DNA from 4 places in the Azoarcus sp. KH32C genome. Region 2 is predicted to be linked to each of the others. Evidence: predicted binding sites of a transcription regulator. Region 2 holds the regulator's gene; each other region holds the start of a gene.
What was found. The regulator FNR, encoded in region 2, switches genes on or off when oxygen is low (the NO sensors DNR and NnrR bind a similar motif). The targets are predictions, from matches to a motif close to TTGANCTAGNTCAA.
Positions count from the first base shown of each region.

Region 1: the regulator FNR is predicted to act here: its motif matches at 1,429-1,442, upstream of paaK (phenylacetate--CoA ligase PaaK).
Region 3: the regulator FNR is predicted to act here: its motif matches at 1,379-1,392, upstream of AZKH_RS14485 (aldehyde ferredoxin oxidoreductase C-terminal domain-containing protein).
Region 4: the regulator FNR is predicted to act here: its motif matches at 1,478-1,491, upstream of AZKH_RS11710 (tetrathionate reductase family octaheme c-type cytochrome).

Region 1 is NC_020516.1:468,588-471,658, reverse strand. It holds gene paaK (phenylacetate--CoA ligase PaaK) at 26-1,345, opposite strand; gene paaI (hydroxyphenylacetyl-CoA thioesterase PaaI) at 1,476-1,940, opposite strand; gene paaH (3-hydroxyacyl-CoA dehydrogenase PaaH) at 1,933-3,071, opposite strand, start outside.
Region 2 is NC_020516.1:3,590,064-3,593,134, reverse strand. It holds gene AZKH_RS15875 (NnrS family protein) at 1-1,113, shown strand, start outside; gene AZKH_RS15870 (SirB2 family protein) at 1,117-1,512, shown strand; gene fnr (fumarate/nitrate reduction transcriptional regulator Fnr) at 1,573-2,310, opposite strand; gene hemN (oxygen-independent coproporphyrinogen III oxidase) at 2,444-3,071, shown strand, end outside.
Region 3 is NC_020516.1:3,285,462-3,288,532, reverse strand. It holds gene AZKH_RS14485 (aldehyde ferredoxin oxidoreductase C-terminal domain-containing protein) at 1-1,159, opposite strand, end outside; gene AZKH_RS14480 (AMP-binding protein) at 1,564-3,048, shown strand.
Region 4 is NC_020516.1:2,684,083-2,687,153, reverse strand. It holds gene AZKH_RS11710 (tetrathionate reductase family octaheme c-type cytochrome) at 1-1,334, opposite strand, end outside; gene AZKH_RS11705 (c-type cytochrome) at 2,254-2,637, opposite strand; gene AZKH_RS11700 (putative quinol monooxygenase) at 3,025-3,071, shown strand, end outside.

The sequences.
Region 1 (3,071 bases), 2.0 Mb from region 2:
TGCGATTGCTCCTTATGGCGCTTTCTTATTTGGGCCGGCGGTCGATGACGCGCTTGGCTTTTCCGACGGTGACGCGCTCGATCGAGAACGGCTCGCCGACGATGACCTTCGACGACACGCCGATATGCGTCTTGATCCGGTGCGCGAGCTCCTTCGCGAGCGCCTCCTTCTGCTCGGGATGGCGGCCGACGTTGGCTTCCGGGTTCACCTCGACCTTCACCGTCAACGTGTCCATGTGCCCGTCCTTGTCGACCTCCAGCAGGTACTGCGGCGCGAGCTTGGGCATGTGGCAGATCAGCTCCTCGATTTGCGTCGGGAAGAGATTCACGCCGCGGATGATCAGCATGTCGTCCGAACGGCCGGTGATCTTCGCCATGCGGCGCATGCTGCGCGCGGTCGGCGGCAAGAGGCGCGTGAGGTCGCGCGTGCGGTAACGGATCACCGGCATCGCTTCCTTCGTCAGCGAGGTGAACACCAGCTCGCCTTCGGAGCCGTCCGGCAGCACTTCGCCGGTGCGCGGATCGATGATCTCGGGATAGAAGTGGTCCTCCCAGATCACCGGCCCGTCCTTGGTCTCGACGCACTCGCTGGCGACGCCCGGGCCCATCACTTCGGAAAGGCCATAGATGTCTACCGCATCGATCCCTGCGCGCGCTTCCACCGCCTCGCGCATGCCCTGGGTCCAGGGCTCGGCGCCGAAGATGCCGATCTTGAGCGACGTGGAGTGCGGGTCGATGCCCATGCGCTCCATCTCGTCTAGCACGGTCAGCATGTAGGAAGGCGTCACCATGATGATGTCCGGCTTGAAGTCCTGGATCACCTGGATCTGCTTCTCGGTCTGGCCGCCGGACATCGGCACCACAGTACAACCGAGCTTCTCGGCGCCGTAGTGCGCGCCCAGGCCACCGGTGAAGAGGCCGTAGCCGTAGGACACGTGCACCATGTCGCCGGGCCGGCCGCCAGCGGCGCGGATCGAGCGCGCGACCACCGTCGCCCAGGTGTCGATGTCTTTCAGCGTGTAGCCGACCACCGTCGGCTTGCCGGTCGTGCCGGACGACGCATGCACGCGCGCCACCTTCTCGCGCGGCACCGCGAACATCCCGAAGGGGTAGTTGTCGCGCAGGTCGCTCTTCGCGGTGAAGGGAAACTTCGCGAGGTCTTCGAGCGTCTTCAGGTCGTCCGGATGCACGCCCTTCGCGTCGAAGCTCTGGCGGTAGTGCGGCACGTTCTCGTACGCGTGGCGTACGCTCCACTTCAGTCGTTCCAGCTGCAGCGCGCGCAGTTCGTCCTGGCTGGCCTTTTCGATCGGCTCCAGATCGGCTGGCGGCGGGGTTCTTACGGGCATTGCCATCTCCTCCAAGTTTTCCGGTTCGCGCGGATTTCGTTTTATGGATCCGGAATTATCGCGACGCTGCCGCCACACTCCGGATGATCCGCGTCAAAACCTATTCACAATTCCTGTCCGCATATTCCTTTCACAGCTCGACGACCGCCCGGCCCTTCAGCCGGTAGGACTTGCCGCGCATCACCGCGATCAGCTCTCCCTTCTGGTTCGTGACGCTGATGTCGTACACGCCGGTGCGTCCCGCGGCGAACACCTCCTTCGCCTCAGCACACAGCAGGTCGCCGGGGCGGCCCGGCGCCATGAAATCGAGGCTGATGCCGGAGGCGACGGTCTGCTCGTTGTAGCTGTTGCACGCATAGGCGAAAGCCGTGTCGGCAAGCACCGTGATGAAGCCGCCGTGGCAGATCGCGAAGCCGTTCAGCATCTCCTCGCGCACCGTCATCGTCAGCTTCGCGTAGCCGGGGCCGACCGCCTCGAAGCGGATGCCGTTCGCGCGCAGCACGCGGTCGTTCTCCGACATGCCGTCGCGCACGCGCTCGGCGACGGTCTGCGGGTCGAGTCCGTTCGTCATGTCGCGGTAACCGGCCTCAGTCATACAGCGCCTCGCCGTTGTAGGCCTTGCGGCGTAGCAGCGGCGACACGCGGTAACGCTCCTCGCCGTAGTGCTCCTTCAGGTTCGCGAGCACATCGACGACGAAGCCCGCGCCGAGCATGTCGGCCCACGCGAGCGGCCCGCCCTTCGGGTAGTTCGTGCCGTAGCGCATCGCGGTATCGACGTCGCGCGCGCTCGCCACGCCCTGCAGCACGGCGTCGGCGGCCTCGTTCGCGAGCATCGCGACGGTACGCAGCGCGATCAGCCCGGCGACGTCGTCGATCACGCTGACCTTGAAGCCGGCTTTCTGGAAGGTGCCGGCGACCGCTCGCAGCGCACCGAGCCCGCACTGGTCGGCGCGCGTGAGCCCGATGCGGCTGCTCGTCGAATAATCCAGGCAGAGGTCGAAGAGGACGAGGTTCGGGCAATGCTCCTCGACCGCACGGAAGGTGGCGGTGCGGCCATCGGTCAGCGCGACGCGCGCGGCACCGATCTGCATCCAGCCGCGGCGTCCATGCATGCCGGATTCGCGACGCACCTCGATGCCGGCGGCCTCCAGCCGCGCAAGCAAGGGCGCCGCGGCGCCGATGTCCCCGACCACCGTGATGCGCGATTCGCCGTCCTGCGGCGGCTCGTCCTGCGGCACCGGCTTCGCGGCGAGCTCGCCGTATTCATAGATGCCGCGCCCGGTCTTGCGCCCGAGGCGCCCGGCGGCGACGAGTTCCTGCTGGAACTGGCTCGGCGCGTAACGGCGGTCGCAGAAGTAGGCTTCGAAGACCGACTTCGTGACCGCGAAATTGATATCGTGACCGATCAAATCGATCAGTTCGAACGGGCCCATCGCGAAGCCGCAGCCTTCGCGCAGGATCGCGTCCAGCGTCGCGGGCTCCGCCTCGTGCTCGGCGAGCACGCGCAACGCCTCGGCGTAATAGGGACGCGCGACGCGATTGACGATGAAGCCGGGCGTCGACGCCGCATGCACCGGCATCTTGCCCCACTCGCGCGCGGTCGCGTACAGGCTGTCGGCGACCTCGCGCTCGGTGTTGAGCCCTGACACGATTTCGACCAGCGCCATGCGCGGCGCCGGGTTGAAGAAGTGCATCCCGACGACGCGACCGGGACGCGCGAGCCCGG
Region 2 (3,071 bases):
ACCGTCGAAATCGCGGCGCGTGCAGGACTGGCACCGTCGATGCCATGGACCCTTCCGCCCGTATGGATGCATGCGTTGCTGGTGACCTGTGGGATGTTCCCGCTTTTCATGTTCGGCTTCTTGCTGACGGCGATGCCACGTTGGCAGGCGTTCGACGAAATTCCGCAAGCTCGTTGGCTAGGCGCATGGCGTCTTCTTGCGGCGGGCTGGGTAATTGCCGCGATTGGAATGGTGGTGCCGGGACTGCTGACAGCGGGCCTCATACTGGTGCTGGCCGGGTGGATCGGCGTGCTATGGGTGTTGTGGCAGGTCGCCCATCACGGCGATCTGGAGGCTTTGCACGCGCGGGCGATCTGCTACGCAGTGACGGCGGGCGCGCTAGCGCCGCTGGCGTGGATGGGCGTCGCCATCGGGGCGGGTCCCATTGCGGCACGCGTGGCCATCAATGCAGCCGTCTGGTGGTGTCTGCTGCCGGTATTCTTCAGCGTGTGCCATCGCATGATTCCGTTCTTCTCGACAGGGCCGATCCCCGGATATCAGGTCGTGCGGCCGGTGTGGGCGCTCTGGCTCGTCGTCGGAGCGAGCGTCGTTCATGGTGGACTGTCGATGGCCGGGGCGTCTGCGTTCAGTTGGATCGTCGACTTGCCCGCGGCCGTCGCGTCGTTGTGGTTGTCCCGTCAATGGCGACTCCTGTCGGCGCTGAAGGTGCCTCTGCTCGCGATGCTCCACATCGGTTTCCTGTGGCTCGGCATTGCCTGGTCGTTGTTCGCCATCCAGTCGACGGCCGCGTTGGGCGGAGTGCAGATCCTGGGGCTGGCACCGCTTCATGCGTTGGGGGTCGGTTTCTTCGGTTCCGTATTGATGGGGATGGTGTCGCGCGTGACCTTGGGCCATTCCGGCCGGAAGCTGACCGCAGACCGGCTCACCTGGGGCCTCTTTCTGACGCTCGAGTTGGTGGCGGTAACGCGGGTGTTCGCTGAATTGGTGCCCGCAGGATGGGCGCCGTGGGCGATGCTGGTCTCCGTTCTCGGGTGGGTCGGCGTGTTCGGCTCATGGGCGGTCCGCTATGTGCCGATCTACCTGCGTCCGCGCGCCGACGGCCGTCCGGGGTGAGCGATGTATCTTGCCGTCAAGCACTTGCACATGTTCTGCGCCGCCCTGAGCGGCTGCGGCTTCCTGCTGCAGGGTGTGTGGATGATGCGTCGCAGCCCGTTGGCCAATCACAGGGTGACGCGTACTTTGCCGCACGTGATCGACACGGTGTTCCTCGGCAGCGCGATCGCGCTGGCGACGATGAGCGGGCAGTATCCCTTCCTTTCTCCCTGGGTGACCGCCAAGGTCTTTGGCCTGGTCGTCTACGTCCTGCTCGGGGCTGTCGCGTTGCGGCGCGGCGCGACGATGCGTATCCGTGTCGCAGCATTCGCTGCGGCCGTCGTGACCTTTCTGTGGATCGTGTCGGTTGCCGTTACCAAGAATCCGGTGGGCTATCTGGCGTTCGTCGCTGGTTCGTGATCCCGCTTTCGGGCGATTCCGGATGGCGAGCGACGGCAGGACGCACCTGCCCGAAAACGCTCAACTCCGGTGAGGATGCTGGATCAGCTTCTTCAGGCCGGCGCTGTCGAGGATGCGGATGTGCTTCTGCTGAACGGCAATCAGCCCTTCTTCCTGGAAGCGCGAGAACGCACGGGAAACGGTTTCCAGCTTGAGTCCGAGATAGGAGCCGATTTCCTCCCGGGTCATCCGCAGGTGGAATTCGGCCGCCGAAAAGCCCCGCGCCGTGAAGCGCTGCGACATGTTCAGCAGGAAGGCCGCAAGCCGTTCTTCGGCGCGCATCGATCCGAGCAGCGTCATGACGCCGTGATCGCGCACGATCTCCCGGCTCATTACCTTGTGGAACTGCAACTGCAGGCCTTCGACGACCCGCGAGAGTTCTTCCAGCTTGCTGTAGGCGATCACGCAGACTTCGCTGTCTTCCAGCGCCACGGCGTTGCACGAGTGCTGCTCGGTGCTGATACCATCCAATCCGATGATCTCGCCTGTCATCTGGAAGCCGGTGACCTGCTCGCGCCCGTCCTCGAGAAGCACGTCGGTCTTGAACGAACCCGTCCGGATCGCGTAGATCGCCTCGAACGGATCCCCTGCGCGATACAGGTGCTGCTGCCGCTTAATCTTGCGGCGCGCACCGACCAGTTCGTCGAGACGGTCGATTTCGTTTTCCGACATCCCGAACGGCAGGCACAACTCGACGAGGTTGCATTGCGAGCATGCCACCTTGAGACCGGCAACCGTAATCGGCACCGTCGCCTTCATTTGCACGATAATCTGGTTTCCTCTACAGAGATGCGGTGGATGCGGATAAGCTGTGAAATGCTAAGTTGATCCACGTCAACCACAAAAGTGCTGCTTTTTGAGATCGTACGAAATGCACTCTACCGACACAACCATGACCAGTCAGAAAGATCTAGTCTTCGATCAGCAGTTGATTCGTCGCTTCGACATCAACGGGCCGCGTTACACCTCCTATCCGACGGCCGACCGCTTCGTGGAAGCGTTCGACGCACGTGCCTTGCGCGACTGGCTGGCTCAGCGCGGGGTCGGAGGGGTCAGTAAGCCGCTTTCATTATACTTCCACATCCCCTTCTGTAACACGATCTGCTACTACTGCGCGTGCAACAAGATCATCACCAAGGATCACGCACGCTCGGCGAAGTACCTCAAGTACCTCGAGAAGGAAATGGATCTCGTGGCGGCTTCGCTCGGCGGCAGCCGGCAGGTCACCCAGCTGCACCTGGGCGGTGGTACCCCGACCTTCCTGTCGCACGACGAAATGCGCGAGCTGATGGAGTCGGTGCGCAAGCGTTTCACGCTGGTGCCGAACGGCGAGTACTCGATCGAGGTCGATCCGCGAAAGGTCGATTTCGAAACCGTGAAGCTGCTCGCTGACCTCGGCTTCAACCGCATGAGCGTCGGGGTGCAGGATTTCAACGAGGATGTGCAGGCTGCGGTCAACCGCATCCAGAGCTTCGATGAAACCAAGCTCGTTATCGATTCGGCGCGTGCCACCGGCTTCA
Region 3 (3,071 bases), 300 kb from region 2:
TGAGCCCGATCATCGGGCCGAATTTGCCGACCGTGACGTACTCCGGGCCGTCGCCCTTGTCGTACTGGTCGAACTTGCCGTCGTTGCGGACGCCGTTGTAGGTGCGCTGCTTGCCGTGTTCGACGTCGGCCTGCGCCTTGTCGTAGCTGGCGTTGCCCTTCAGACCCTTGAGGGCTGCCGAACCCCAGCCGCCCTTGCCTTCGGGGGTCATGTCGTTCTGGTTGCGGCAATGGACGGGGCACTTGAAGCAGCCGTCCATGCCGGGGCGGTAGGGGTCGAAGTTGTCGGCATCGAGCGTCTCGTGCCAGGCGGTCTTCTGGTTGTTCAGGGTGCCGAGCGCGCCGAGCACGCGCGAGGGCTTGTACAGGAAGGGCGTGCCAACCTGCTTGAGGGCGTTCTTGATCACCGAGGTCGAGGTGATCTTCTTGCCGATCACCTTGTTGTGCGCCTTGAGCTCCGCGACCTTCGGCGCTTCGCCGGGTTTGCCGTGCACCATGATCGCCTTCAGGCGCAGCGCGCCCATCTTCGCGCCGCCGCCGCCGCGCGCCCAGATCGCCTTGATGCCGCCCATGATGCCGCTGCAGAGCACGAGGTTCTCGCCGGCGCTCGTGATGCGCGCGAGTGCCATGTCCTTGCGCTCGGTGCATTCGAAATCGCGTTCGATCGCGCCGGGCAGTTCGAGATTGTCGAGGCCGAGATAGGGCTTGGCGTCGAGGAACTGCACTTCCTCGTGAGCGATGCGCAGCAGCGTCCATTGCGGCGCCAAGCCGTACAGCACGACGTGGTCGTAGCCGTGACGCTTGACGAAGGAGGGGAAGTAGTCGCCGCCGTTGGTGTCGAGGATGGCCTGGCTGTCGGGCGAGCGGCTCGTGAAGTTGCCGCGGGTCGCGGCCGGCATGTCGCCGGTGAGCGTGCCCGCGCCGAAGATCAGGGGAATTTCCGGGTCGAGCGCGTCGCGGTCTTCCTGCAGCAGGTTGTAGAGCAGGTACATGTTCGCGCCGCGCCCGCCGAGGTAGGTGCGCAGCACGTCGAGCGGCAGATATTTGCGGCGTGTTTCCCGCCGTTCGAGGTCGACGAACAGGACGGCGCCTTGGGTTGGATACTGCGGCGCATCGTACAGGCGCACACACAATTGTTCGACCTTGTCCCTGATTCCCATTGCCGTCTCCGGTGATTCGTCATCTGCGAATAAGTGTGTCAATAAAATAGTTTGAAGTCAAACAAAAAAATGGGTGACCCCTTGATTCTGCGGGGAGTGGCGACGGACCGACGCCCTTCGTCGTGCCGTTTCGCCGGAATATCAAGGAAGGCGCGGGATCCGTCGAAACGGTTCGTGAAACGAGGCGATCGGAGCGCTTATAGTGCACTGCAAGATAATTTGATATCCATCAAGTTAACCCGAGAAATTCAATTTTCGTGTTGTGAGCGGCGCGTCGTGCGACCTATTGTTTCGGGGATATCTCTCGATGCAGGGGCGTGCATTTCCCCGTGCCTTTCCCGGTTCGATTCACTCAATGAGTTCGCGGGCCCTTGTCCGATGCCCGCTGCAATGGAGAAATCCGAATGAATGCTGCTGAAATCCTCCTGTCCGTCGGGGTGGATCCCGCGATTGCGATCGAGTGCGGCGACCGGCGTGTGAGCTACGCCGAACTGCGCGAGCGTGTGCGGCGTGCGGCCGGCGCATGGCAGGCGCTGGGTCTGAAGACAGGCGATCGGGTGATCGTGTTCGCGCCCGACAGCGACGACTGGGTCGAGGCGTATCTGGGTGCGATCTGGGCGGGCGGCGTCGCGATCGGTGTCAACTCGCGCTTGTCGATGGGGGAAGCGGCGCCGATCCTGAAGGAATGCGAGGCGCGCTTCGTGTGGTGTGAAGCCGAGGAGGCGCGGACGCTCGTGGCGGGAGGGGACGCTGCCGTGAAGATCGTCGCGAGCGGTCCCGGTACCTTGAACTGGGGGGCGCACCTGGCGAGCGCCGACGGGATCGATCCGGTGGAGCGCGACAGCGAAGATCCCGCTTTGTGGATCGGCACGTCGGGAACCACGGGCACGCCAAAAGGCGTGATCCATGTGCAGCGTGTCGTGGTCAATGCGCAGTCCTTCGCGTGCGGCATCCTCGGGCTGACCGCCGCGGACCGGCTGTATGCGACGTCCAAGCTGTTCTTCGCGTATGCGCTGGGCAACAGCTTGTTCGCCGGCCTTCGCGCGGGTGCGACGGTGATCCTCGACCGCGAGTGGCCGACCGCCGAGCGCGTCGAACAGATGGTCGAAAAGCACCGCCCGACTTTGTTGTTCAGCGTCCCGACGCTCTACAACAAGATGCTGCAGACCGGTGTCGCGGCGCGGATCGCCGACCGGGGTATCCGCCATTTCGTGTCGGCGGGCGAGGCGCTGCCAGGGTCGATCCGACAGGGCTGGCGCGAACAGACCGGATGCGGCCTGATCAGCGGTTACGGCACGTCCGAGACGCTGTGTCTGATGCTGTATAGCGATGACGATTCCGGGCTGATGAAGCCGACCCCGCTGACCGACGTGCGATTCAATCCGAACATGGACGCGGATCTGCCGCAGCGCATCTGGGTGCGGCACACGACGGTTGCGCAGGGGTACTGGAAGCGGCCGGACGCGCAGGCGGACGGATTCAACGAGGGGTGGTTCTCGCCGGGGGACATGTTTCTTCGGCATCCGGACGGACGCCTGGAATACGCCGGGCGCAACGACGACATGCTGAAGATCGCCGGGCAGTGGGTCAGCACGCTGTGGGTCGAGCAGTCGCTCGCGTCCCAGTGCGGCGAGGCCTTGCACCAGATCGCGTCGGTCGGGGTGGAGTCGGGTGATGGGCTGACGGCGCTGGCGGTGCTCGCGGTGGCGGCGCCGGGGCGTACGGCCGAGGCGCGGCAGCGGCTCGAGGGCGCCATCGAAGCCTTGCCAGGCCATCGCCGACCTCGCTGGGTGCATTGGCTGGACGCTTTGCCCTTGACGCCGACGGGCAAGCTGCAGCGCGGCCGGCTGCGGGCCTTGCACGAGCGCCAGGTGGAGGCCATGGCCTGACTCCCGGAAATGTCCGTCGGATC
Region 4 (3,071 bases), 910 kb from region 2:
GTTTGGCAGTGGCGATGCGGCCCAAGCCATGGCCGATGACGCCGAGCAGCGTCAGCGCGGCGAGCGTCCAGCCGGCGGTGTCGAGCATTGCCAGGTGGTCGCGGCTGCGGCCCGGGATGTAGAGGCCATCGACCCTTTTCGAGCCGGCCGTTGCTGGCGTGGCATTCGGCGCAGGCCACCGCCTTGTCCTTGGGGGCGACCATGTGGGTGATCGGCCACATGCCGATGGTCTCGATGAAGTCGTACTTGCCCGAGTATGGTTGGCCGGCGGCGGCCATGCCGGCGGCAATGGCCTTGTCCCAGTTCAGGTTGGTCCAGTAGGCCGAGTCGTCCTGGCCGGCCAGGTGGTTGATGGTCAGCGTCCGGTTCTCGGCATCGAAGGGTTGCTTGCCGCGGAACAGCTTGATCGGCCAGATCATCGACTTGCCGTCGTCGGCGCTGCCTTCAAAGCGGTTGATATAGATCGGCTGGTTGGCCTTGTCGATCCTGTCGTCGGCAAGGGTGTATGTGACTGTGCCGTTGAACCAGACGTACTCCGGTTTGACGTTGTCTTCATAGACGAAATCGCCCTTGATGCCGAGGTAGACGTCGTGGCCCTCGTCGTTCTTGACGACCAACGGCTTGCCGTCCTTGTCGCGCTTGCCGGCGGTCGACCAGTCCCAGGACATCTTGGTCGGCACGTCGCCGCGGGAGAAAGCCGGGATGTGGCAAGTCTGGCAGGCCAGCTTGTCGGAGTGGTCGTTCAGCTTCGCTTCCTTCTTGTGCGGCGTCTGGCCATAGGACTGGCAGGTCGCCGGATTGGCACGGTCGGCCTTGCCGCGCAGGTGGGCGCCGCCCCTGTCCATGGCCGTTGGTGCGTAGCGGCTGCCCGGCACCTGATGACCTTCGGTCTGATGGCAGGTAGCACAGGTGAAATTCAGCCCGTCGGCCGCCATGTGCACATCAAGCGCCTTTTCCGGCGCGTCCAGCGAGCTGTCGAGGTCGCCGTGCTTAACGCCGTCGCCGCCGCCGCTGTAGAAGTGGCAGGCGCCGCAGGCCGAGCGTTTGGTCTTGCCGACCTTCTGCGCGATGTCGGAGAGGTTGATGCCGCGCACGATCTTGCCGGAACCGGGCGGGAACTCGGTATCCTTGGTCACCGGGTTGCCGGCGAAGCCCGACGGCTTCTTGTACTTGCCGGTCTGGTCGTGGCAGACCAGGCAGGCCTTGGTGACTTCCGGGCTGGACGCGAATTGCTGCTGGAGTTCCTTGAACTTGGCGTGGTCGGCGGTCGATTTGAGTAGCTTCGGATTGGGCTGCGGCGTGCCCGGCGCATTGTTGGCGATGGCCGGTGCCATGAACGCCAACGCGGCGGTCGCGGCCAGTATTTGCTTGATCATTTTCATGATTCCCCCATCGAGAGCCACGTTGATCCGAACTGCGGCCGCCCCGCGGGGGCCGCGGTCCTAGGTTGAAATTAGTATATTTGAATTTGATAATATGGATATTTGTCAATATTCCGATGGCTTTAACGTGAATCGTTTGTTACAGCCCGTTAACGATCTTCTGAGCAAAGTGCGAGGAATGCGAGATGGATCTATTGCAGGCTGGCGTAAAGCTTGCGCTCGCAGTTTTTCCACATGCGCCGGCGCTTAGCGACTACCGCGGTATCCCGGTAGATCACGTAGTCCCTCTCCAGTGAGGTCAGCAACTGTCAAGACGTCCGGCATAGCATCCTTGTCTGTTCCCAGCGCTCTCGCAGGGCTTAACGTAACCCCAGAAACAGGAACAACGAGGTCGCTGAACGCAAGGGCCACCCGGTCCGCATGGCGCTGACGGGAACCGTTTTGACATTCGTGGGCATCCCAGGACTCATGCCATTGCCCGGGTGGCAGACGCTCGCGATTTTCGCTTATGCGATGGTGTCGTGCCTTGTCGTGAACGGCGCCTTGAAGATTGCGATGATCAAATGGCGTGTACCTACAGTGGTCGCCTAGATCGGTTGCTTGATCGTCGCAGAATGGACAGCATCGCGAGTCTCAGGCCGGACGTCGGGGGGGGGGGGGCGCTCCGGCAAGCAGCCATTCGCTTGGAGATGTCAATTTTCGCGCGCGGGTGGAGGGACCGGCCATTGGAGTATCGTTCGGCGATCCGTTGCCCATTGAAGTCGAGTTCGGTGGTGCCCTGCAAGCACAGCACCACCGCATACGCGGCTGGGTCTGCACCTGTGCGGTGCCAGAATGTCAGCCGACTCGACCTCGTCATTAACAAGAAGACTTACTTCTTCAATGCCAGAATCCAGCTCACCAATTTCTTGGCGTCGGCTTCCTTGATCGCCACGGCGTTCGGGGGCATGGCCAGGCCGGTAACCTTGTCCTTCCAGTGGCTGGCGTAGGGGTTAGTACCCTGCATCACGGCCTTGGTCAGGGTTTCAAGAGCGCCCTTCTGGTCCTTGTAACGAGCGGCCACATCTTCCCAGTTGGGGCCGATCGGCGGCATGCCGTTCGGACCCTTTGCACCAGACTCGACGTGATGGCAGATGAAACAACCGCTATTGAGGGCCAGGGCGTTCATTTCCTTGTCAAGCTTTGCGTCGGCCATGACAGTACTGGAGCCGAGGATGAGTGCTGCGAGAGCAACGGTCTTAGCTATCGAAAACATTTGCCATCTCCCAAAAAGATAAAAAGAAGACTGCCGGCCTGTCGAATTCCTCGGCGCGGGATGCACCTCCACCGTCATCAAGCCTTCGAGCTGCAAAAGCAGCGTAAGCCTAATCGGTTCATCCGTAAACCGCCATTGCCCATGAAAACATCATCGGGCAGGTCAGGGGCGAAAGGGTTCGGCGGACAAAGTCGAAGGCGACAAGTCTGGCGCGATACGGCCTGGTATCGCTGACGGGGCTGCCCCTCCCCTGCAACTGCAGTTTCGCACGCCACATTCGTCGCCTACTATGCATTGCGGAATCCGTATTTCCGATCGCATGCATTTGACGAATCACAATCTCGGCGCGAGCGCGCCGTGCCCCGGGCTACTGCCAAGGAGGAGTCCATGCCGTTCATGCTCAAGATTCAGTGGGACATCAAGGCCGGACAGGA